DNA from 3 places in the Nostoc sp. DedQUE12b genome. Region 3 is predicted to be linked to each of the others. Evidence: riboswitches for the same ligand, from Rfam matches in the RefSeq annotation. Region 3 holds a riboswitch; each other region holds the start of a gene.
The links. A riboswitch is a leader RNA that binds a small molecule or an ion and turns the genes downstream of it on or off. The one in region 3 is predicted to bind cobalamin.

Region 1: it holds a riboswitch for cobalamin, as region 3 does, so the genes downstream of both, RMY16_RS21730 (DUF1636 family protein) here and RMY16_RS16290 (TonB-dependent receptor) in region 3, are expected to answer to the same signal.
Region 2: it holds a riboswitch for cobalamin, as region 3 does, so the genes downstream of both, RMY16_RS31105 (energy-coupling factor ABC transporter permease) here and RMY16_RS16290 (TonB-dependent receptor) in region 3, are expected to answer to the same signal.

Annotation. Positions count from the first base shown of each region.
Region 1 is NZ_JAVRCI010000048.1:22,798-30,223, reverse strand. It holds tRNA gene RMY16_RS21750 (tRNA-His) at 13-85, opposite strand; gene RMY16_RS21745 (DUF4359 domain-containing protein) at 209-592, shown strand; gene RMY16_RS21740 (sirohydrochlorin chelatase) at 920-1,645, shown strand; gene cobA (uroporphyrinogen-III C-methyltransferase) at 1,642-2,421, shown strand; cobalamin riboswitch at 2,471-2,644, shown strand; gene RMY16_RS21730 (DUF1636 family protein) at 2,666-3,085, shown strand; gene RMY16_RS21725 (cobalt-precorrin-6A reductase) at 3,089-3,847, shown strand; gene RMY16_RS21720 (PEP-CTERM sorting domain-containing protein) at 3,925-4,530, shown strand; gene RMY16_RS21715 (inositol monophosphatase family protein) at 5,145-6,020, shown strand; gene RMY16_RS21710 (2-dehydropantoate 2-reductase) at 6,154-7,134, shown strand.
Region 2 is NZ_JAVRCI010000119.1:5,289-12,714, reverse strand. It holds gene RMY16_RS31125 (ABC transporter ATP-binding protein) at 1-464, shown strand, start outside; gene RMY16_RS31120 (ABC transporter ATP-binding protein) at 506-1,339, opposite strand; gene cbiQ (cobalt ECF transporter T component CbiQ) at 1,314-2,126, opposite strand; gene RMY16_RS31110 (energy-coupling factor ABC transporter substrate-binding protein) at 2,123-2,425, opposite strand; gene RMY16_RS31105 (energy-coupling factor ABC transporter permease) at 2,412-3,185, opposite strand; cobalamin riboswitch at 3,211-3,351, opposite strand; gene RMY16_RS33230 (PepSY domain-containing protein) at 3,520-3,657, shown strand; gene RMY16_RS31100 (hypothetical protein) at 3,661-3,813, shown strand; gene RMY16_RS31095 (hypothetical protein) at 3,949-4,452, opposite strand; gene dnaB (replicative DNA helicase) at 4,415-5,770, opposite strand; gene RMY16_RS31085 (MarR family transcriptional regulator) at 5,767-6,567, opposite strand; gene RMY16_RS31080 (XRE family transcriptional regulator) at 6,939-7,310, shown strand.
Region 3 is NZ_JAVRCI010000029.1:67,124-74,549, forward strand. It holds gene RMY16_RS16250 (FAD-dependent oxidoreductase) at 1-890, shown strand, start outside; gene RMY16_RS16255 (hypothetical protein) at 893-1,222, shown strand; gene RMY16_RS16260 (GTP-binding protein) at 1,310-1,810, shown strand; gene RMY16_RS16265 (hypothetical protein) at 1,794-2,258, shown strand; gene RMY16_RS16270 (hypothetical protein) at 2,461-2,850, shown strand; gene RMY16_RS16275 (ubiquinol-cytochrome c reductase iron-sulfur subunit) at 2,997-3,422, shown strand; gene RMY16_RS16280 (class I SAM-dependent methyltransferase) at 3,592-4,452, shown strand; gene RMY16_RS16285 (hypothetical protein) at 4,459-4,914, shown strand; cobalamin riboswitch at 5,203-5,353, shown strand; gene RMY16_RS16290 (TonB-dependent receptor) at 5,662-7,426, shown strand, end outside.

The sequences.
Region 1 (7,426 bases), on a different contig from region 3:
GAAATTATGTAGGGCGAACGATGGGAATCGAACCCACGAATGGTGGTACCACAAACCACTGCCTTAACCACTTGGCTACGCTCGCCATTCAACAATTTGAATTATAGCAATAATTTAGCAATCGATCAAGAGTTTTGTTCTAGGAACGGACTTAGTTGATTTAGAGTCTCTGGAATCTAACAATTACAATGAATTTTACTTGGCAAATATGAAACCATTGACCATCATCGCGTATACTGGAGCAGCAGTAGGCCTCGCCGCCTTGGGTGTGACAATGGCGAAAACCAATCCCGGTCAAGCTGAATATGAAGAATATGCAGTTCAACGCCTGACAAAATACTTAAAAACCGATGTATGTAAAAAAACTACTAACATTATAGAAAATTTAATCCGTTTTAATTGCGATAAATTGGTTGACTCGGCTAGCCCGCAAATCCAAGAAATCATTGCCAAAACTACAGAAAGACAAAATTACGTTATTTTTAGTGTTTACCATACGGATTTGAAAATAAACTCCTGGATACCTTCATACAAGTTTGAAACGGTAGGAGCTTTTAATCAATTTTATACTTACACTGCTGAAGAACAATAAGGTAAGCAGCAAGAGAAGAATATCAGCAGAATTCAAGAGCGATGCCCTGAGCCTGTCGTACCCCTCCGGGGAAGCAAGCTACGCGGAGCGTCTCGTGGAGAAGGGTCAGAATGGGCTACGCCTCGCTACGCTAACAGAAGAAAAATAGGCTTTCTACTTAGTTTTGAAACGAGTAGTTGTGTACTTTACAACTTGAATTTCGCTGTAAAAATGATTAAGAATACTTCTGTTTAGTAATTGATAATAGTTTCAATAATTACCAGAGTAGTTATCAACCCCGGCTAAATCTTAAGTAAGATATAGTAACTGAAAGTTCAAGCTTTGCCGATGTCATCTGCCTATCTGCTATTATCTCACGGAAGTCGCGATCGCCGCCCAGAAATTGCTATGCAGCAACTAGCTAGGCTGGTATGTCAGAAATTGTCAAGCGAACATTTGGTTGGCATCGCTGCTTTAGAAATGAGTCCTCAGCCTTTACACGAGCAGATTCAACAATTTGCTAAAAGCGCTTTTGGCGATTACTTACTGTCTCCAAATGAAAATTGCCTGAAAATTGTACCGCTATTTCTACTGCCGGGAGTGCATGTGATGACAGATATTCCTGCCGAAGTAGCACTTGCACAACAGGCTGTTGGTCAAGATATCATCATTGAGTTGCAACCATATTTAGGCTCTCACCCCAATTTAGAGAAATTGCTGGCAAAGCAAATAGCTGCTATCAAAGCAGAAGCATGGATTCTCTTAGCTCATGGTAGCCGTCGCCCAGGTTCGCAAAAAACTGTGGAAGCAATGGCGGCGAGTTTGGGAGCAGTAGCTGCTTATTGGGCTGGGCCTCCTAGTTTAGAATCACGGGTGAAAGAGTTGGTAACTGCTGGTTATCGGGAAATTGCAATCTTGCCATACTTTTTATTCGCTGGTGGAATAACCGATGCGATCGCCACCTCAATAGAGGAGCTAAAATTACAATTTTCTGCGGTGAATTTCCAACTGGCCAAGCCACTGGGAGCAAGTGCAGAATTAGCCGAGCTAATTTGGGATTTAACACAGAGATGAACCGCACAGAAAAACAGGAGAACAAGTATTTGGGAAAGGTTTATTTAGTAGGTGCGGGGCCAGGAGATCCAGGATTAATTACCCTGAAAGCGAAAGGTTTGTTGGAATGTGCAGATGTAGTCATCTATGATGCTTTGGTGAGTCCGGCAATTCTGGCAATGATTAATCCCCAAGCCGAGCAAATTAATGCTGGTAAACGTGCGGGGAGACATTCGTTGTTGCAGTCAGAAACAACTCAATTGTTGATTGAAAAAGCACAGGATCATGCAATTGTAGTGCGGCTCAAGGGCGGCGATCCCTTTATTTTTGGTCGCGGTGGCGAAGAGATGGAAGAATTAGTTCAAGTGGGAATATCAACGGAAGTTGTGCCGGGTATCACTTCGGGAATTGCAGCAGCAGCATACTCAGGTATTCCTTTGACGCATCGGCTATATAGTTCGTCAGTGACATTTGTAACTGGCCATGAAGCAGCGGGTAAGTATAGACCGCAAGTGAATTGGAGTGCGATCGCTCACGGTTCCGAAACCATTGTAATTTATATGGGAATTCACAATCTGTCTTATATTGTGGAAGAATTAAGTACTGCTGGGTTTAATTTAGAAACGCCGATTGCTTTGGTGCGCTGGGGTACGCGCCCAGAACAAGAAGAATTAATTGGAACATTGGAAACAATTGTCAAACAGGTAGAGGAAAGTGGATTTAGTGCGCCTGCGATCGCAGTTATTGGACAAGTAGTGAATATGCACAGTATTTTATCTGGTTGTCGTCCAGTTTGATAGTTGGCGCAAAGCTTGTTGTTTCGTATTCTCCGATAACCCTAGTGTATGATCGATAAGGTTATTCGGTTCTGGTGGGAGTCAGCCACCAGAGGTAACGGGGAAAGTTCGGTGCAAATCCGGCGCTGTCCCGCAACTGTGAACCCAATTTGAGATTAAAGAACTAAATCGAAAATCTCAAATTGAGTGAGTCAGGATGCCCGCCGAAATCGATTTATTAGTTTCACATATCTGCGAGGTACAGATGACTACGACTGCAAATATTTCCCCAACTAGTCCATTGGGTGTTGCTGAACATACTTTATTTGTTTGCAAAACCTGTGCCAGTGTTTGGCAAAATGGAAAACGCTTAGGTGAAAGTGGTGGTGAAAAACTTTTACACCAACTTCAGCAGCTGGCACAAGATTGGGATTTACGAGAACAATTCCCAATTCAGGAAGTTGAATGCATGAGTGCTTGTAATCGTTCTTGTGTAATCGCCTTTAGTGCCAAAGGCAAATTAACATATTTATTTGGTGATTTAGCCGTTGATGGTAGTGCCTCTGCGGTACTGGAATGTGCTAGCCAATACTATGCTAAAGCAGATGGTTTACTGCCTTGGTCAGAGCGTCCAGAAGCAATGAAAAAGGGGATTTTAGCAAAGATTCCACCGTTATCTATCTAAATGATGCGCGTTTTGATTTTGGGTGGGACGAGTGATGCAGCAGAACTAGCTGCCAAAGTTACGGCTATCCAAGGATTAGAAGTAATCACCTCTCTAGCTGGACGCACCCGTGAACCGTCAGTACCGTTGGGCGATTTGCGGGTTGGAGGCTTCGGTGGTGTGGCTGGATTGGCTAGCTATCTGCGAGTCATGCAAATCGACTTATTAATTGATGCAACCCATCCTTTTGCGACTCAAATTTCTTTCAATGCGGCAGATGCGGCAACAGAAGTTGGAGTACCCCGCCTGATGTTAATCCGTCCGCCTTGGGAAAAAGAAAGTGGCGATCGCTGGATTGAAGTTGATAGTGTTGCAGCCGCAGCAACAACCCTGCAAAATCAGGCACAGCGAGTATTTTTGACAGTTGGTAGGCAAGAACTGGCCGCTTTTGCTCATTTGGAGAAAATTTGGTTTTTGATGCGGATGATTGACCCTCCTAGCGAAGATGCTTTAGTACCGCCGGGGATGGTATTGTGCGATCGCGGGCCTTTTACCCTCAATAATGAGAGACAAATTCTGATTGAGAATAACATTGATACCATCGTCAGTAAAAATAGCGGTGGCGATGCCACAAAGCCCAAGATTATTGCCGCGCGAGAACTAGGCGTGAAGGTTGTGATGGTAAATCGTCCAGCGATACCGCCAGGGGAGCAGGTTAGTAATGTTGATGCTGCTTTGGTATGGTTATGCGTAGGCGTAGCCCGCCGTAGGCATCGCTGCTAAGTAAATAGCCAAGATTGATAATACGATCTTTCCTAATTTCCGTATAATACACGGGAACGATCGCAGTAACGACTTTCATGAAAAATCTAGCTCTATCTGCCATAGCCCTCGCCACCACATCTGGATTAGTTTTTGGGACAATGCCAGCAGCTTCTGCTTTAAGTTGGAATTGGAATTATTCTGGTACTGGCATTGTGGCAAATGGTACTTTCACTACTAATGACACCCCTAACGATTTGGGTTCTTACTTGATTACTGGAATTACTGGTACGCGAAATGGTGAAACAATTACTGGTTTGCAACCCGCCGGGACTCCAATCCCAGGAAACGAACCTTTTAATGTTGATAATTTAATTAGTCTTAATACTCAGCAGTTAACAGGTGATGGTTTTGGATATTCCACTTCGGGAGGAAACTATTCTAGTCCATTTTTTGCGAGTTTTTTGCCGACACCAGGTTATTTAGAGGTATTTTCTGCGCCGCCAATCATACCAGGTTTTGAAAATTTAGGATTGGAAGATAGTGAGTTACCTATTAGTTTTTCTGCAACTATAGTCACTGTTTCTGAACCCACTTCTATCCTTAGCCTGCTCTTTCTTGGTACTTTTGTTGGCGCACCTTCATTACTCAAACGCCACAATTTATCCAAATTTACTCAGAAGAAGCTCGAAAAAGTTTCCTAAAACCATCAACAGTTATCAGTTATCAGTTATCAGTTATCAGTTAATTTTTCCGTTGGGAGTTAGAGTCCCCCATTTCTAAAAATGGCGTGTTTCAGTCGGGGTCAAATCTCCGACTGAAACTATGATAACTGTTCACTGTTCACTGTTCACTGTTCACTGTTCACTGTTCACTGTTCACTGATTTAATAATAATTCAAAATTATACCCTTACAAAGAAGCAAGCTACGCGTAGCATCTTGTAGAAAAGAGAGTTGCAGATGGGAATTTAAAGCCCGATTGTAGCTTGCTTTTTGTAGGGTAACTTTAACTAAGTATAGTTTTGCGTAAAAGCGTAGCGTTTTTAATGCAAGCCGACGCATTAACATTGTAGGGTATTGCCAAATTTAATTCGCTATGAATTAATGAAATGCTCTACTAAGTGTTGACGTTCGGTTTTAAACCCTTAAATTCATGAGAAAACTTGCGATCTCTCTATAGGCTCTTGGAGACATACAGATTAAACTAATATAGCAACGGTGGTATCATTGCATCCAAATGATACCGTAATTTTGTCTAGATATAGAATTCTATCGCTCAACTGACGGTAGATTATTTCTAAAAGGAGTTTGCTGCCAATGTCCACAAAACCAACTACTCGACTAATTTTAGAGACTTTACTCCCCCATCTCAAAGTAGCAGCAGCCTATGCCCATTTTCTTCAACCAAAAATTGCTGCACTTCCCGCCAAAGAACAAGGAAACAACTTTTTTAGTGCCGCCCTTACTGACGCAGATGTGGCTATTCAAAATTTAGTAGAAGTAGTATTACTAGGAACTTTTCCAGATATTCGCTTTTATGGTGAAGAATATGAAAGTTCTAATAATACCAAATATTTTCGCGCTATCGAACTCGGTTCAGAAGGTGATTACTTAGTAACACTTGATCCGATTGATGGTACGAAGTTTTATATGGATGGACATTCTAATTACCAAATTATTCTCAGTATTCTAAATGCGGATGACTTTGAAGCAGTAATTGCCATTTCTCCTGCCCAAAACATTTATTTTTACGCCCTTAGAGGTGAAGGTGCTTTTAAAGGCACGCTGGAGATGAAATTAGAAGCCTGTGCCCCATTAGATATAACATCCGCTAAACCTTCTATTTTATTGGGATGGGGAATGAATGCGAGCGCACATTTACTAAAAGATAAATATAAAGTAATCGATATAGCAAATGATTACTCTAGTGATATTCAAATTCCCAATCTTAATGGTATTCTCAGTGGCGACTTGAGTGGAGCAGTCATCAAGTCGGGCAAGTTTCTTGATAGTGCTGCACTTGCTTTTATTGCAAAAGAGGCTGGCTGGATCGTAACTACTCTGGACGGTTCGACTTTACCGCCACTGCATACTTGTCAAAACTATAGTATGCCTGGATTGATCGTAGCTGCTTCAAAATCTGTTTATCAAGACTTATTAGAAGCGATGCAAAGCTTTAGGAGTAATGAGTAATGAGTTATGAGTTATGAGTTATGAGTTATGAGTTATGAGTAGTAGTTGTGAATCTTCCCACTCTCAGCTGGAGAATTCACTATTGGGAACTTAATTGGATACCGTCTTCTACGACTCATGTTATTTTGACAAAATGAAAATCTGTATTGTTGGCGCAGGTGCGATTGGTGGATATTTAGGGGCAAAACTGGCACTTGCAGGTGAAGAGGTGACGTTGATTGCGCGTGGTTTTCATTTGGAGGCAATTCAAAAAAAGGGGCTGAAGTTACTCATGGCAAACGGTTCCAGCCAAATTGCTACTCCGGCTTTGGCAACTAGCGATATTCAAGAAGCGGGGTCACAAGATATAGTAATTTTAACTGTGAAAGCTCATAGTGTGCCCGCGATCGCACCTTTTCTCCCTGCACTCTACCATCCTCATACAATGGTGGTAACAGCCCAAAATGGCGTTCCTTGGTGGTACTTTTGCAAGTATGGCGGTGAGTATGAAGGTACGCGAATTCAATCTGTTGATCCAGATGGGATTATTGAAGCTAGTATCGGTGCTGAACGTGCAATTGGTTGTGTGGTTTACCCAGCAACTGAGATAGTTGAACCGGGTGTAATTAAACATATTGAAGGCGATCGCTTTACTCTGGGTGAAATCGACGGCACTAAAACCGAACGCATCCAATTATTAGCACAAACTTTAAAACAAGCAGGATTCAAAGCCCCAATCCGCAATCAAATTCGCACAGAAATTTGGATCAAGTTGTGGGGAAATGTGGCATTTAATCCGATCAGTGCCTTAACTGGCGCGACTTTAGAGGATATTTGCCGCTATCCCCTCACCCGCGAACTAGCGCGACAAATGATGAGTGAAACTCAAGCGATCGCCGAAAACTTGGGTATAAAGTTTGGTATCACTTTAGAACAGCGAATTAATGGCGCAGAAAACGTTGGTGCCCATAAAACCTCAATGCTACAAGATATCGAAGCCGGACGCGCTACGGAGATAGATGCGATCATTGGCGCAGTTGCAGAATTGGGAAAACTTACTCAAATTCCTACACCTTATATTGATGCGATTTATGCCAGCGTTAAGTTGCTGGAGGCGACTAAAGTCAGAATTTGACAGTCCCAAAGTTTTCATGGGATTAAGGGACTTCCAAGTAATAAAATATCACAATATTTCTTGTGGGATGGGCATCTTGCCTGTCCTGTGAATTGGGCGCTCATGTTGCCCACCCCACAAGATTGAATAATTTATTTATTAGAGTTCCCTAAGCAGAGACTTTACTATGCATTAATTAAGGCTTGCAAGTCGATGCATTGGCATAACAAGCCGATGCATTGGCATAACAAGCCGATGCATTGGCATAACAAGTCGATGCAATGGCATAACAAACCGATGCAATGGCATAACA
Region 2 (7,426 bases), on a different contig from region 3:
CGCGGGAAACTAATCAAGCAATTCTCCTTTCCACTCATGATTTAGATTTAGCTTTGCGTCTAGCGGATAAAGTTTGGCTATTAGCAAATAATGGAATTTTACACATTGGCGCACCAGAAGATTTGGTATTGAGTGGTGCATTTGCTGATACTTTCAAAAGTGAAGGTGTAGAGTTTGATATTGCTTCTGGTGAATTTAATCTCCATACATTCCATAAAGGAGAAATTAATTTGATAGGTGGTGAGGGAATTGCAGTAGTGTGGACTATTCGCGCTTTACAAAGAGTTGGGTTTAGGGTTAAACAAGGTAAAAGTTTCTCTGTTATTCAAGACTTTGCGCCAACACAAATCTCAGTTGAGGTTATATCGAATTCCGAACAATTTTTATGGCGAATTACAAAAAGCAAGACTGTATCTACTCATCACTCAATGTATGAATTGATTAAATTTTTGGATTGTTTATAGAAGCATTGTCTCTAATTTATTGACATTCTCTAACTGTAAAATTATGAAAAATTGCGAAATAACTCTAATATCCGTTGCTGTACTCGTTCTCTAACTACTCCTGATTCAGCAGATAACCCATCAAATAACATCTCATATATCAATGGTACGCCCAATTCTAACTCTGATAAAAGTGTGCGCTGGTTAAATACATCTTGGGGTTTGCCTTCTACTATCAGTCGCCCTTTATCCATAACAAAAACCCAATCTGCCCACCGATAGACTAAATCTAAATCATGAGTTGCCATTACTAAAGTAGTTCCATTTTGATGAATTTTTTTCAGAGTTGCTATCAAATTCAGAGTATGTTTGACATCTAAATAGGCGGTAGGCTCATCCAGCACTAACAGTTCTGGTTGTAGTACCATCACATCTGCTATGGAAACTCGCTTTTTTTGTCCTAAACTCAGATGATGTACTGGCCTTTCTGCTAAAGTAGTCAGTTCAAATTCAACTAATGCTTGCTCTACTCGGTCTTGAATTTCGGGTACTGGAAGACCCAAATTACACAAACCGTAAGATATATCTTCCTCAACAGTAGAAGCTACTAATTGTTGTTCTGGATCTTGAAATACTAATCCGACCTTCTGCCTTAATTTCCCAAGATAATTTCGGTTATAATTTAACGGTTCACCACGCCAACGTACAATACCAGAATCAGGTTTATATAAACCATTAGCTAGTAAGAACAGTGTCGTTTTACCACAACCATTTTGACCAATTAACGCACACCTTTTACCTGATGGAATCTTCAATGTTAGACCATTCAAAGCTGATTGTTGTGCGCCTGAATAAGTGTAATATATCTGCTCAAATTCGAGTAAATATTCCTGCATTTCGCCAAAAATCTAATCCTATTAATACTACACAACCGAAAATGGCTTCGATGATATACCGTAATTGAGGACGATAGCGGCGGGGATGCCAAACTCGAAATTCACTGATAAAACCCCGTGCTTCCAGTCCGAGAGAGAACTGATTATATCGTTGTAAGGTTCGCTGTAATAGTTGTCCGATTAGTATTGCTAAACTTTTCATGCTAATAGCAAGAGTGCGGTAGCCACCACGGGAATTTTGTGCTGTCCACAATTCACTAGCTGTGTTCAGCAGGATGAAAATAAACCGATACATTAGTAATAATAAATCGGTTAAAAGTACTGGAAATCGCAAGTAACGCAGAGTTTGTAATATTTCTGTGAAAGGGACAGTTAACATCAGAAAATATAAGCAAGAAACAGAGGCTAATGCTCTAGTTAAAATTCCCAATGCTTGGATACTGCCACTATGACTGATATAAATATAGAAGTGTCCGAGAGTTAGTCCATACCACGAATCTAATTTGACGCTTTGTAAATCAGGAATCGCAACTCCATTCACCATTAGGGCTGGTAAACTTGTCAAACAAAAAACTATGGTGAACATTAACAATCGAAAATAAACTCCAGCCGGAATTCTTGCATAAATAACTGTCCAAGTACTCATCCAAAGCGTGATCAAAATTTGCACTAGCGGATGGGTAGCAAGGGAAATAGCAAGGGTAGTAAATGCAAAAATCAGTTTGTGTTCCGGTGGCAATCTTCGCAGTCGATTAGTGTAAGCTAACGTATCTATTTGCAAGCTCATTCTTCACGTTTTTGTTGTTGGGAACGTCCTTTATATAACCCAATTGCATAACCAACTACTCCTGCACCCAAAGCTGCTTGTGAGGCAAATAATAAGCTTTCTATTTCTCCACTAGCGGGTTCAAAAAACGATTTAAACCAGGGTTTATATCCAGGTTGTATTTCCGTAATTGCTTTTTCGGCTTTGTCATCAGAACCAGCAAATTCACCACCGCGTACAAATATTAACGGTGCAACTGCTAAAGCTAATACAGCTACTACTAATAGCCAGTTACTCAACCCTTTTTTAGACTGATTCATTGCCACTTCCTCGTTTGATTAATTGCAATAGTTCCAATTCTTGAGGATTATAAGATTGCAGCCAATTCCACACCAATACAGTTAGCAATCCTTCACTAATTGCTAAGGGGACTTGAGTAATGGCGAAAATACCGGCGAACTTGGCAAATGAAGCGATAAACCCACCAACAGGTGCAGGAAAAGCTAGGGCAAGTTGGATAGAAGTGATAACGTAGGTGAGTAAATCTGCGATCGCAGCTGCTAGAAATATCGCAATTTTTTCTTTACCACCCAACTTGATTGTCAAATTATATATCCAGTAAGCTACAAATGGGCCGGCGATCGCCATCGAAAAAGCATTTGCCCCCAGCGTCGTCAAGCCACCATGCGCTAGTAATAAAGCTTGAAACAATAACACTAAACTACCCAAAACCGACATAGTAAGCGGTCCAAATAGCACCGCACCTAACCCTGTCCCCGTAGGATGAGAACAGCTACCTGTGACAGAAGGGATTTTTAACGCTGACAGCACGAAAGTGAAAGCACCAGCCAAGCCTAGTAGTAGTTTTAGCTGTGGGTTAGCTTGGGTAATGCGAGTCAGACTACGCAATCCTAATAGAAAAAACGGTAATGCCACAACCCACCAAAAAACTGCCCACTGCACTGGTAAAAAACCTTCCATAATATGCATGGCGTAGGCGGGTTTGGGTAAACCAACTACTAGATAAAAACTGATAACTCCCATCAGGGTTAGACTGACTAACGCCTGTTTTCTTTTCATAATCTGTACCTCGCAGATTTATGTAAACGAATTGATTCTAACCGGCGGGCATCCTGACTTACCTAATTTTGGTTTACAGTTGCGGGACAGCGCCGGATTTGCACCGGACTTTCCCTCTTGCGTCCGATGGCTGCTCCCCATCAGAACCGATTGGAGTAACTATATCACTATTACCAATTTTGAACAGCGATTTTTTATCAGGTATTCACAAAGCGTAGATTGCAGTGCAGAAATGACGTTAACAACTTCAGATGAGCGGACATTGACTGCCTTTTTTCACCCTTACACGGGAGAAATCTTAAGGGAGCGTGACGAAAATAATAATCTCTAGGCGATCGCTCGTAAGATTCACAGCGAACTGATAATGGGAAAAGTAGGGGATTACCTAGTAGAGCTTGCTGCCTGCTGGGGACTCGTGGTGCTTACGGGATTGTATTTGTGGTTGCGAGGCAACAAAGGAACCCTTTTATGAACATTGATTCCACGAGTATGGAGTCAGAATCAGCGATTATGGCGAGACTTGCACGCCGTTTCTGGATTTTATGGCGTGCTGCTAATTGGTTTTCTCTATAGTTACGACTTGCGCCAAAAGGTTATCCAAGCAATCGAGTTGGACGGGATATTGTAAACCTGTAGTAGACTTATCCAGAATTTACGATTTGCACAGCTTTTCTGAGGTAATGATTTTTCTATAATTTGAGTTGCAATACTGACAAAATATCTTTAACTGGGGCTTTATCTGCTTCTAGCTTCTCTATTTTCACTAATAGTCGTTTTGGAATATACTTGCACTTTTTAAGGAGGCGATCGCCATCTTTCCAAAACTCATAGTGATACCAAGCTTGGGGATAATCTTTGCCGTGAAGAGTAATGGTTTTCCACTAAATGGAGGCACAACACCCAGTAATGCCAAAATTTCTATAATTGGGCGCTTCTTGAACTCTGCTTCTTGAATAACCCCCAGTAAATGTTTGGGAATGTACTTGGTCTTCTTTGTACCTTTTTCCTGCCAATGATAGTAAGCTTGGGGGTAGTCCTTTCCACCCCTAGTAATGGTGCGCCAATGAATAGTGCCGTTACCCTCACCCCAATTTCTGCGCTTTTTACTAGGGTTGTCAATACTTGGGGATATCTCTATTTTTTCAAGCTTTTTACTAGGGCTATTATCAATACCCCCCAGTAAAAATTCCTCTAAATGAGGTGGATGGTTTCGACAGGAGTTTGAGGACTCAGATATTTTCGGAGCGCAAATTCTGGATAATTCCATAGGACTTGTCAAAAAACACCGTTGCTGTGCCTGTTTCACCGTGCCGTGCCTTAGCCATGATGAGCTTTAATATTCCTTGGTCTGTAGTGTCTGGGTTGTAGTACTCATCTCGGTAAGTGAGAATAATATTGTCTGCCACCATTTCTAAAATTCCCGATTGGCTAAGGTCGCTCATCATTGGGCGCTTATTCTGTCTGCCCTCAACTCCTCTAGAAATTTGAGAAAGTGCCAACACAGGAACTTCTATTTCCCCAGCCATTTTGTAAAGTCCCCGTGCCACGTCACCTAGTTCATAACTGCGGTTGCCCCCAGAATCCTCTGCCATCATTTGCAGGTAATCGACTACAACTAACCCTAGCTTTCCTTCTTTGGCCTTAATTTGACGGCATTCGGAAGCAATTCTAGAAACGGTAATACCTCTTGAGTCATTCATATAAAGCGGCAGTTCTGAAGCAATACCAACGATTTTGGCAATGCTTGTAAATTCCCAGTCTGCTAGGGGTTTATTACCTGAGCGATGTCTGCGGATGCGATCGCTTTTTAGTGGCGTTAACTCTAAATGCTTATAGGCGTTGCTAACACTAATTAAACTCCACAGCCTGTACTCCAATTGTTTCTTTGTCATCTCCAAGGAGAAGATGACCACAGGTAGCTCATGAAACAGTATCATTTGGAAAGCCAAAAACAAGGCGATCTGGGACTTTCCCATTGATGGCCTACCCGCAACTATGGTGAGTGTGCCGCTTTCAAATCCCACCATCAAATTATCGAGTTCATGAAGTCCTGTATGGTAAATGGGGTTTGCTGAATTTAAATCCTCGTAAGCAGCAACGTTAATCGTGCTGTTATGTTCAGTGTTTGAAGATAGGGTTTGATTAGATAATTGGAAAACTTTCTGTTCTGATTGGTCAAGAATATGTGGTAACTCAGTTTCTGTCTCGTAACCCAGATGTACAATTTCATTTCCAGCCTTGATTAACTGTCTACGCACGAATTTGTCCATTACCAACTCGGCTAAGGTGTCGATGTTGACAGCTGACACTGTGCGGTCTACCAGAGTTGCTAATTTATTTCTCCCGCCGATACGGACTAGCAAATCGTGGTCAGTAAGCCAAGCTGTAACTGTGAGTAAATCAGTGGGTTTACCAGACCAATGAAGGCGCTGCGCGGCTTGATAGATATCTTTATGGGCGCTAATGTAAAAGGCTTCGGGAATTAAGCGATCGCTCACCCTACCGATTGCTTCTGGATCAAGCATGATACCGCCTAAAATCGCCTCTTCCGCTTCGATGTTTTGGGGTGGCAATTTATCAATCATGTCTCACCGCCAGTATTCTCAGCCCGATTTTGCCTTTGCGACTCTTCCCAAGCTCTTTGAGCCTGTCGCTGCCGTTCTTCGAGTTCTCGGCGGAATTCATCTCGAGCATTTTTTGTTTCAGTTTTTTTGGCTTGTACCTGAATTGATGCCAGATATTTTTCGTAATAAACCTCCCAGCGATTTCTTCCAGCTTTGTTCTTGTGAGCTAACCAAGCCTCAATGTCATTCACTGGCTGGCTAAGATTTTTGGTTTTTTCCTCACAAAATTTCCAAAAATTCGCTCGCTCCTCTTCCGAGAGAGTCTTAATAAAGTCTGAATAAGTCTTATAAGTCTTAGGACTTGAAGATTGGCTCTGGGTAGGGCTTTCAGAACTCGGTTGTTGCGTAGCGATCGCGTCTGTTGCGTCATGATCACGCTTGTTGCGTAGCGATCGCGCTTGTTGCGGTGAGGCAACACTGTTGTCTGTAGGCAACACTGTTGTCTCATCGCAACAATGAAGCCCCCCAGCTAAAATTTTGACTTGGACTTTCAGTAGTTCAAGGTCAATGAATCCCTTGTCATCTAAGGCTTTGAGAGCGCAGCTAACTGTAGAGCGATGTACTTCTTTATTCTCTGCTGACAGTTGTCTAGCTATCCCGGAAACAGACAACTCAACCCCGTCGCCATAAGGGTCGAGAGTGCGAATGTAGTACAGCACATCTTTCTGTGCTGGCGTTAATTCTCGGCAGGCTTTCAGCCATTCCTCGTGCTGGAGTGGGTAAAACTTACCTTGAATTTTTGAACTGTTCTGTGTCATAATCACCTTAATAAGCAAGAAAAATTTCCAGCCCCTGTCCCCCCAGACAAGAGCTAAATTTTTAAATACCAGCCATTTGACACACAGCAATAGAGAGCAAAGGGATTAGCAACTTCAGGCGTTACTTGATGTATGCCGAAATTCTCTTAACTTGCGCCCTCAAAAGTGTCGCCAAAGCAAGTATTAGCCGAAGTTCTGCTCTACTGAAGAAAAGCTGATCTTATGTTTTCAGTCAGAACTGCTGTTGGCTTAATTTGAAAAGAGTAAGTCCCTTGTTATCATTGAATTATCCATAACTTTAAAAATCCTAATAGAGTTCTCTCTAAATATCGCATACTATAACAACTAACTAATCCTATAATTAGCTAGCAATGCAAAATTTTGTAACAGAGGAAACTTCTCTTTACCAGCAACTATTTGACGAGATGTTCGATAGATTCAACCTTTCGGCAAAGGTTGTAGCCAAGCAAGCTGGAGTTTCAGAGGTGTTAATTTCCAGATTTCGTAAGGGAAAGGCTGACTTGGGAACTAGAAAGTTTCTAGCATTGTTAGGGGCTATTCCCATAGAAGCACGGGAGTGGTATTTGTCTCAGTTGCTTGGAGCAAAGCCAGGTGTAAGCCTGCAAAAGCTTGTATCTGCGGCCTCTCCTGTAGAAAAAGTTGAAATTCTCAACTTAATTGCCCATTCTTTCCTAGAAGATCGAAAAACTACTGGGACAGGTGAATTGATATCAGCAGTATGATCCATAGCAATCCCATGATATTAGTGAACATAAGGGATATTATTTGGACTTGTTGCTTGCTTATATCCAATTTTAAAGCGATGTGATTGGATAATCTCCATGTTCGTCAATCCTAA
Region 3 (7,426 bases):
GCGATGTAGTTATTGTCGGCGGCGGTATTTCGGGTTTGACGCTAGCCTGTGGACTGCAATCGTCAGGTTTGCGAATTTTAGTAGTGGAAGCACAACAACAGCAGCAAGCAACAGAGCGAGCGCGAGCTTATGCCCTGTCGCCAATGACGAGCAAAATTTTTCGTGATTTAGGGCTGTGGTCGCAAATTGCGCCAAAAATTAGCCATTTTTCACGGGTGTTACTGTCGGACGCAGACTATCCTCACCGAGTCGAGTTTTGCCCAAAGGATTTGGGAGAAGCAGCAGTTTACTACTGTGGTGAGCATGGGGTACTGATGGCGGCACTCCAGCAACGAGTGGCAACAGCAGCCAACATTACCTGCTGGTATGAGACTCAAGTGGTTGACGTGCGCTATGGAGCCGAAACCGCAGAGGTGGTGCTAGAGAATTCTCAGGGTCAACAACGGTTGCGATCGCAGTTGGTGGTGGCTGCTGATGGCATCAACTCGCAAATTCGCTCTTCTGCTGGCATCGAAACTAACGGCTGGGCTTACTGGCAATCGTGTATCACAGCTTTCGTTGCTCCAGAGCGACCGCACCAGAATATCGGCTACGAGTGTTTTTGGCCTAGCGGCCCTTTTGCAATTTTGCCCTTACCCGATCGTCGCTGTCAAATTGTCTGGATTGCCCCCCACGCAGAGGCTCAAGCAATAATTGGTCTGCCTCCCGACCAGTTTATGACCGAACTACGACGACGCTACGGCGAACAAATGGGGAAACTAACTTTGTTGAGCCAACCCTTAGTGTTTCCGGCACGATTGATGCAGAGCCGTCGCTATTGCCAACCACGCTTGGCGTTGCTGGGGGATGCTGCCCACTGCTGTCATCCGGTGGGCGGTCAGGGGGGCTAAACATGGGTATTCGTGATGCGGCTGCCCTAGCCCAAGTGCTGCAAACGGCACAACAACACAAACAAGACCTGGGTTCTCTGGCAGTGCTAAAACGCTACGATCACTGGCAACGCTATGAAAACTGGGTGGTGCTTGCCTTTACCGATATTCTCAACCGCAGCTTTTCTAATCAATGGCTACCAATGGTGAAACTGCGGCGGCTAATACTACGGCTGATAATTTACTGGTCTTTCCCACGAAGGCTACTGCTGCGACTGATGACCGGGCTGTGGGGTCGCCAGCCACAACTTGACCACTCATCCTTGGCGGTGTTGCAGAACATAAATATTTGAATTTTAACCTGGCAACACTGCATGATATTTGCGCTTACAACTTCTTTCTTGCGATCGCTCCCTTAATCAACAAACAACGTATTTTATATGCAAAAAATACCCGTCACAGTCATTACAGGATTTCTCGGCGCAGGCAAAACGACGTTAATTCGTCACTTACTGCAAAATAATGAAGGACGACGCATTGCTGTTTTAGTAAATGAATTTGGTGAAATCGGAATTGATGGCGAACTATTGCGCTCATGTCGAGTTTGTGATGATGAAGAAGACCACGAACATGATGACGGCATTAATGCAGTGCAACTACTACTAGACCAAGCATTTGAACCGTCTGTCTTGGTTAAACGCTTACAAACATTGGTGCAACAGCAAGAAATTTATCGAATTAAGGGATTTGTAGCAGTTCCGAATAAAGCCATGCGTTTAGTATTACAGGGTGTCGGTAATCGATTTGATTACTTTTACGACCGGACTTGGCAAAACAGCGAACTCCGTCAAACGCGATTAGTGTTAATTGGTCGGGAACTAGATCGAGTTCGCATTGAATCATTGGTATTGGGGGAGGAAGTCAATGCGACCATCCAATAGTTTGTGGCAAGGAAATTTCGGCTACTGGCAAAACAACTTTATCCATAACAATATATTAGTAATTGGTTACACAGGATGGAAGGGATTTCAGTCATTTGGGCGGGGAGTTGTTATTTGTGATGTCGATACTAAAGTTACTCACTCGACAATTACAAGTCTTGATATAGTTCCCTTCACCCTGCAATTTCTCCCTTCCAATCTGATTGAGTTTTACTTGCGTTCGTTTCAGGATGGCGGATTTATATCACAATCAATGTGTTCATCTATGATTTCATCAATTTTACCCTCAGTTGCAACATACAATCCCTATCAAGACATTCTTTTGGTGCTAAAGGCTGAACATCAGATTGAAGTTAATTTTCTACACAAACTAAAAATTACTCCACCCGATTGCTATGCACAAGTTTACAAGCGTTGGTCAGAATTTCAACCAAGCCTAATGCCCTAGAAAATACACAGTAATTTTAAAAGTAGGAGTATAATCGATTGCTATCTCTCTGCCAAGTAGTTATTAAATATATAAAAACAGGAAAAATCTCCTGTTTGGGTATCAACTTAATAGAAGAAATACAAGGTAAAAAATTCCGCATTCCCCTACTAAGCCGAGAGAAAATTAACTTTAATTGCCAACCTACTTCTAGGACAATTGCATGAATAAATTTCTGACAAATTTAACAACTAAATCCGCAGCTTTGATGTCTCTAGCTTCATTGGTCATGACCAATAAAGTGACCACAGCTGGTGAACCAGTAAATCCCCAACCAGTAGACCGTCCTGATGCTGCTACTACCCCAGTATCAGCATCAGACCAAAGAGCTTGTGTCAGACATCCGAAACTCGGTAAATTTTTCTGCGCTCACGCTGAACAATTATCTCATTTGCAAAAAGGCGTAGCAGAGATTGATGTTACTGCTGATGACAGTGAAAAGGCTCTGCTTGGGGTTACAGATGCAGAAAGTGATGCTGCTGTAGCTATGTTTGGTTGTGATTGTGCTGCATCGATAAATTGTTTACGCCGCTTGCGGAATAGCCTCCCGTAGAATCTATTTTCCTAAGTTTTTCATCTTGGGAAAAGCAGGGGATAGGAGGAAAATTATTTCTTTTTCCCCTCACTATTTTACAGATTTATGCTCGGAAATGTAAGGTGCAATAAATTGTTTATATAAAGCCTAAATAATATGAAACTATGAAACGTCGTGATTTTATTACTTGTTTTGGTTTAGGTTATGTAGCAAGTAGCTTACCTGCAAAAGTTGTAGCTTCTGCTCCAGAAACTACAGCAATGTCATCAACTTCTGGAGATTGGCAACCAGTAGGAACAGTTGCCGAATTGGATAAAACTGGTCAGCTATTAAATGAAAACTCACCTGTTGGTTCTGTATTAGTAATTGGTACTTCTAAAAGCAAAAATCTAGTGGCTGTGAACCCTACCTGCACTCACATGGGTTGCACCGTAGAGTGGCTTGCAGAAGAAAAGATATTTTTATGCCCTTGTCATGCTTCCGAATTTGCTGCCAATGGCAATGTACAAATGGGGCCAGCTACAAAACCACTATCAAATTACGAGACAAAAATAGAAGGCAATTTAGTTATTGTGAAACGTAATTCATAATTTGTAATTAATAATCTCAGGCTTGATTTGGGGCTTTAAGTGTTCACTAAAATTATTATGTGGTAATTTGCAAGTAGTAATACCATAGTTAATCAAACGACAAAATTAACACACTGATATTGCTGGGAATATTAAGCATGAATTTGTCACTGTTTCTACCAATTTATAAATGCAAAAACCAAAACTAATAAATATTCCCAAAGCGACTCGTTACCAAAATGCGGCGATAGATTATTACATGGGACTTACAAATTCCTCCTATCTCCATTACGGGTATTGGGAGCCACTACCTACTGTGGGTGAGGAATTGACTCTAACTCGTCTGCATGCGGCTCAAGAAGCTTATGCAGCCAAGCTTTTTAGTTTTATTCCAGAGGGTGTAAAAACTGTGCTGGATGTCGGCTGCGGGATTGGTGGGAATGCAGTGTATTTACGCGATCGCGGTTTCATTGTTGAGGGACTAGCACCTGACACACTCCAGCAAGAAAAGTTTATCAAGAATACCAACTCTCAAGTACCTTTCTATTTAACCAGATTTGAAGATTTTCACGCCTCAAACTCCTACGATCTAGTTCTGTTCAGCGAAAGCAGCCAATATATTGCTGTTGACGATTTAGCCGAAGGTGCAGCTCGTTTACTGGATAGTGGTGGCTACCTGCTGCTTGCCGATATGATGCGTTCTCATGCTGAATACCAAAAGGGTATCTTTTCCAATTGTCATGTCGCCAGTGAACTCCAAGCAGCTTTAATAAAAGCTGGGTTCGAGTTAGTCAAGACTGAGGACATCTCCACCCATATTGCGCCAACGATTGATTTGTGTGTTGAGAAATTCTGTACTTTTGGACTGACTACAGTTAAATATATTGCAGATGTCGTAGCGATCGCACTTCCACCACTATACTCACTCGGATGTTGGGCATTTAAGCGTTGGCTAGAAAAGCCAATTGCTGAAGGGTTAGCAGCACGCGATATTTTTGAAAACCATCTGTGTTATTCTATCCAACTTTGGCAGTTATCTAAAGGAGTTTAATTGAAGATGACCACAGAAATAAACACTCAAGATTGGCAACAAACTTTTATCGCCACTAATTTATTAGCAATCGGGTACAACGCTTGGGTTGGCTATTTAGGAGGAGAACGTGGTGTTGTAATTTGCAGTACCAATTCTCCGCATTTAAGTAGTGCTGGTGAAACATTTAAAGCCCATTTTATCCCGCGTAAAAATCTCGCAGCTTTCTTAAATGCTTGGTTAGCAGCACCCGATACCGTACTGCTGCAAAGACACTTCATGAATGCACATATTCTCGAAGCTGTAGATAAATATAATCCTCAAAAAGATGTTGTATTTTTGTTGCAATACGGTAATCAAGCTGCTTTTTTATATTTAACTAATTTACCAATTACACCACCGCAATGTTATCAAACTGTATGCAAAGAATGGGCAGAATTTCAACCTCAATACACCCTTTTAACAAGAACAAAAACACAATGAAACTCATCCAAAATTAAAAACAAGCTTTCTGTTTTTACCGTTTTTTTCAATTGCTACGTATAGAGCTTTAATAGCAAAGTTAAAGCGTTAAACTACCTCTTAGAAACGTAAGACACTTGACAAAATTCAATCTACGATGTACGAAAATTATCCTTCCCCTCTACTGATAGTTAGGGGATTTCTTTTATGGATTTTAGCAGTAGCAAAAGTATAATTAAAATTCAGTAAGTGATATGGAAAATCAAAATTATTATCGACTGAATTTACATATAGAGAGCAACTATGGTAATGTGACACATAAATGTCGGTTCTGATGGGGAGCAGCCATCAGGCGCAAGGGGGAAAGTTCGGTGTAAATCCGGCGCTGTCCCGCAGCTGTAATGAGACGAACATAACGTATCTCTAAGTCAGAATGCCCGCCGACTCACTCTAGACACAAAACATTTATCTGCGAGGTACAGATGATACACATAGTTAAATTATTTCATGGGTACAGATATCGACTTAAGAAAGTACCCTCTGCAAGTGTTACTACTTCGCTTCGCTGTTAGTAACGACACTCAGTTTTGGATTGTCCTATAGGAATTTGGGTATCCATCAGAAATACCACAGAGTCTTTTTTGTCATCCAAATAGTATCCAGGATGATTTAGGTACAGCAATGCATTTCAACAAGCTAATTTCAGCCTAAATCTCAAAACTCAATAGCACAAATCAATATCTGCATTTACTGAAAACGAGGAGTTTCATGTCCACTTCCCGTGTCGTTACTTGTTGTGAGTTTTTCTCAAAAATCTTCGTTTTTACCGCAATTTATGAGTTGGTCTGTGGAGGAGGTGTAGCTATTGCTAATCAAGTTGCACAAATATCTGAGTCTCCTAAGTACGAAGGTACTGCAAGAGACTTACAACCAGTTGCACAAATAACACCTGAAAATACCCCAACATCCATAGAAGAAAAAGAACCAGATATTGAACTAACAGTCATCGATAAGTTACTCAATGAACCTGTTTACTCACCCTTTCGTCGTGAAGGGACAGTGAAAGATTCCACCCGTCCGGTTTACGTGATTACTGGCGAAGAAATGGAAGCGCAGGGTGCAAAAACTGTCAGAGAAGCACTAAAATTCCTTCCTGGTATCTTGCCTGATGGTACAGTTGGCACAGAAGTAAACGCTTTAAGCGGTCAATTTATCCGAGGTTCTAACTCTGCACAAGTCTTGATTTTGCTTGATGGTAGACCAATTAACGAACTTGGTTCTGGTGGTTTTGACCTTTCAGAATTTACTACCAATATTGTTGAAAGAGTTGAAGTATTACCAGGTGGTGGTTCTACTCTTTATGGTTCTGATGCTATCGGTGGGGTGATTAATATTATCACTCGTCGTCCTACAGAAAAAGTGACGACACAAGCAGGTGTTAATTTTGGCGCGTATGGGTTAAATCAGCAGACTATCAATAGTAGCGGAAAAATAGGAAATATTGGTTGGGTTGTAGGTTATAACCGTACCCAAGCAGAAAATAACTACCCTTTTTCCATCCCAGAAGCTAACTTTGAGGGAACTAGAGAAAATAATGATGTTCTCTACAACAACTTTAATATCAAGTTGAAGGCGGATTTAGGTTCTCGTAATACCCTTACCCTCTCTACTCTGTATTTAGGTAAAGACCAAGGAGTACCAGGAGGAGTCCCCATTCCCGAACCATTATTTGGTCAAGGTTATTTTAACTCGTTGACTGATAGCGATCGCAAATACACAGACCAAGTTCTCACTGATTTAACCTGGAACTCAAAATTAGGAAGTGGGAATCATTCGCTGCTAACAGCAAGAGTTTATGCAGATTTCCTCAACACTCGTTTTGATAGTCGCAATTCATCCCAAGCACGATATGATAACAGGCAAGCTTCTTATGGATTGCAAGCACAACACAGTTGGAAATTTGCTGATAATCAAACTTTAGTTTACGGCTTTGATTACCGCAATGTCTCAGCTACTAACAGTACATTCGACTTTTCTGTTGATACAAAAACAGTCACTTACGACGATAGTATTAGTCAAGGAGCGCTATTTGCTAGATATGAAATTAACTTTACCCCTAGTTTCACTGCCAACTTAGGTTTACGCCAGGATTTTAGTAGCCTGACAAATGGCTCTTTTACATCACCGAGTATCGGAACAAAATTTGTACTTACAGATTCTACCACCCTGAGAGCTAATTATATCAAGAATTTCCGTGCGCCGAATCTTTTCAGCTTATATGCAAATGGTGGTACTTACGTTGGTAATCCTAATCTTCGTCCAGAAAAAGGCGATAGTTATGATATCGGAATTGACCAAAAATTAGGCAATTTTGGTCTGTTGCGCTTGACATATTTCAACAACACAATATCAGATTTAATCGCTTATAACTTTGCTGTTCCGGTAGCTACTTATGAAAATATTGGTAAGGTTCGCACTACAGGAATTGAAGCAGTTTTGAATTTGCAGCTAGCTAAGAATGTCTACGCCTTTG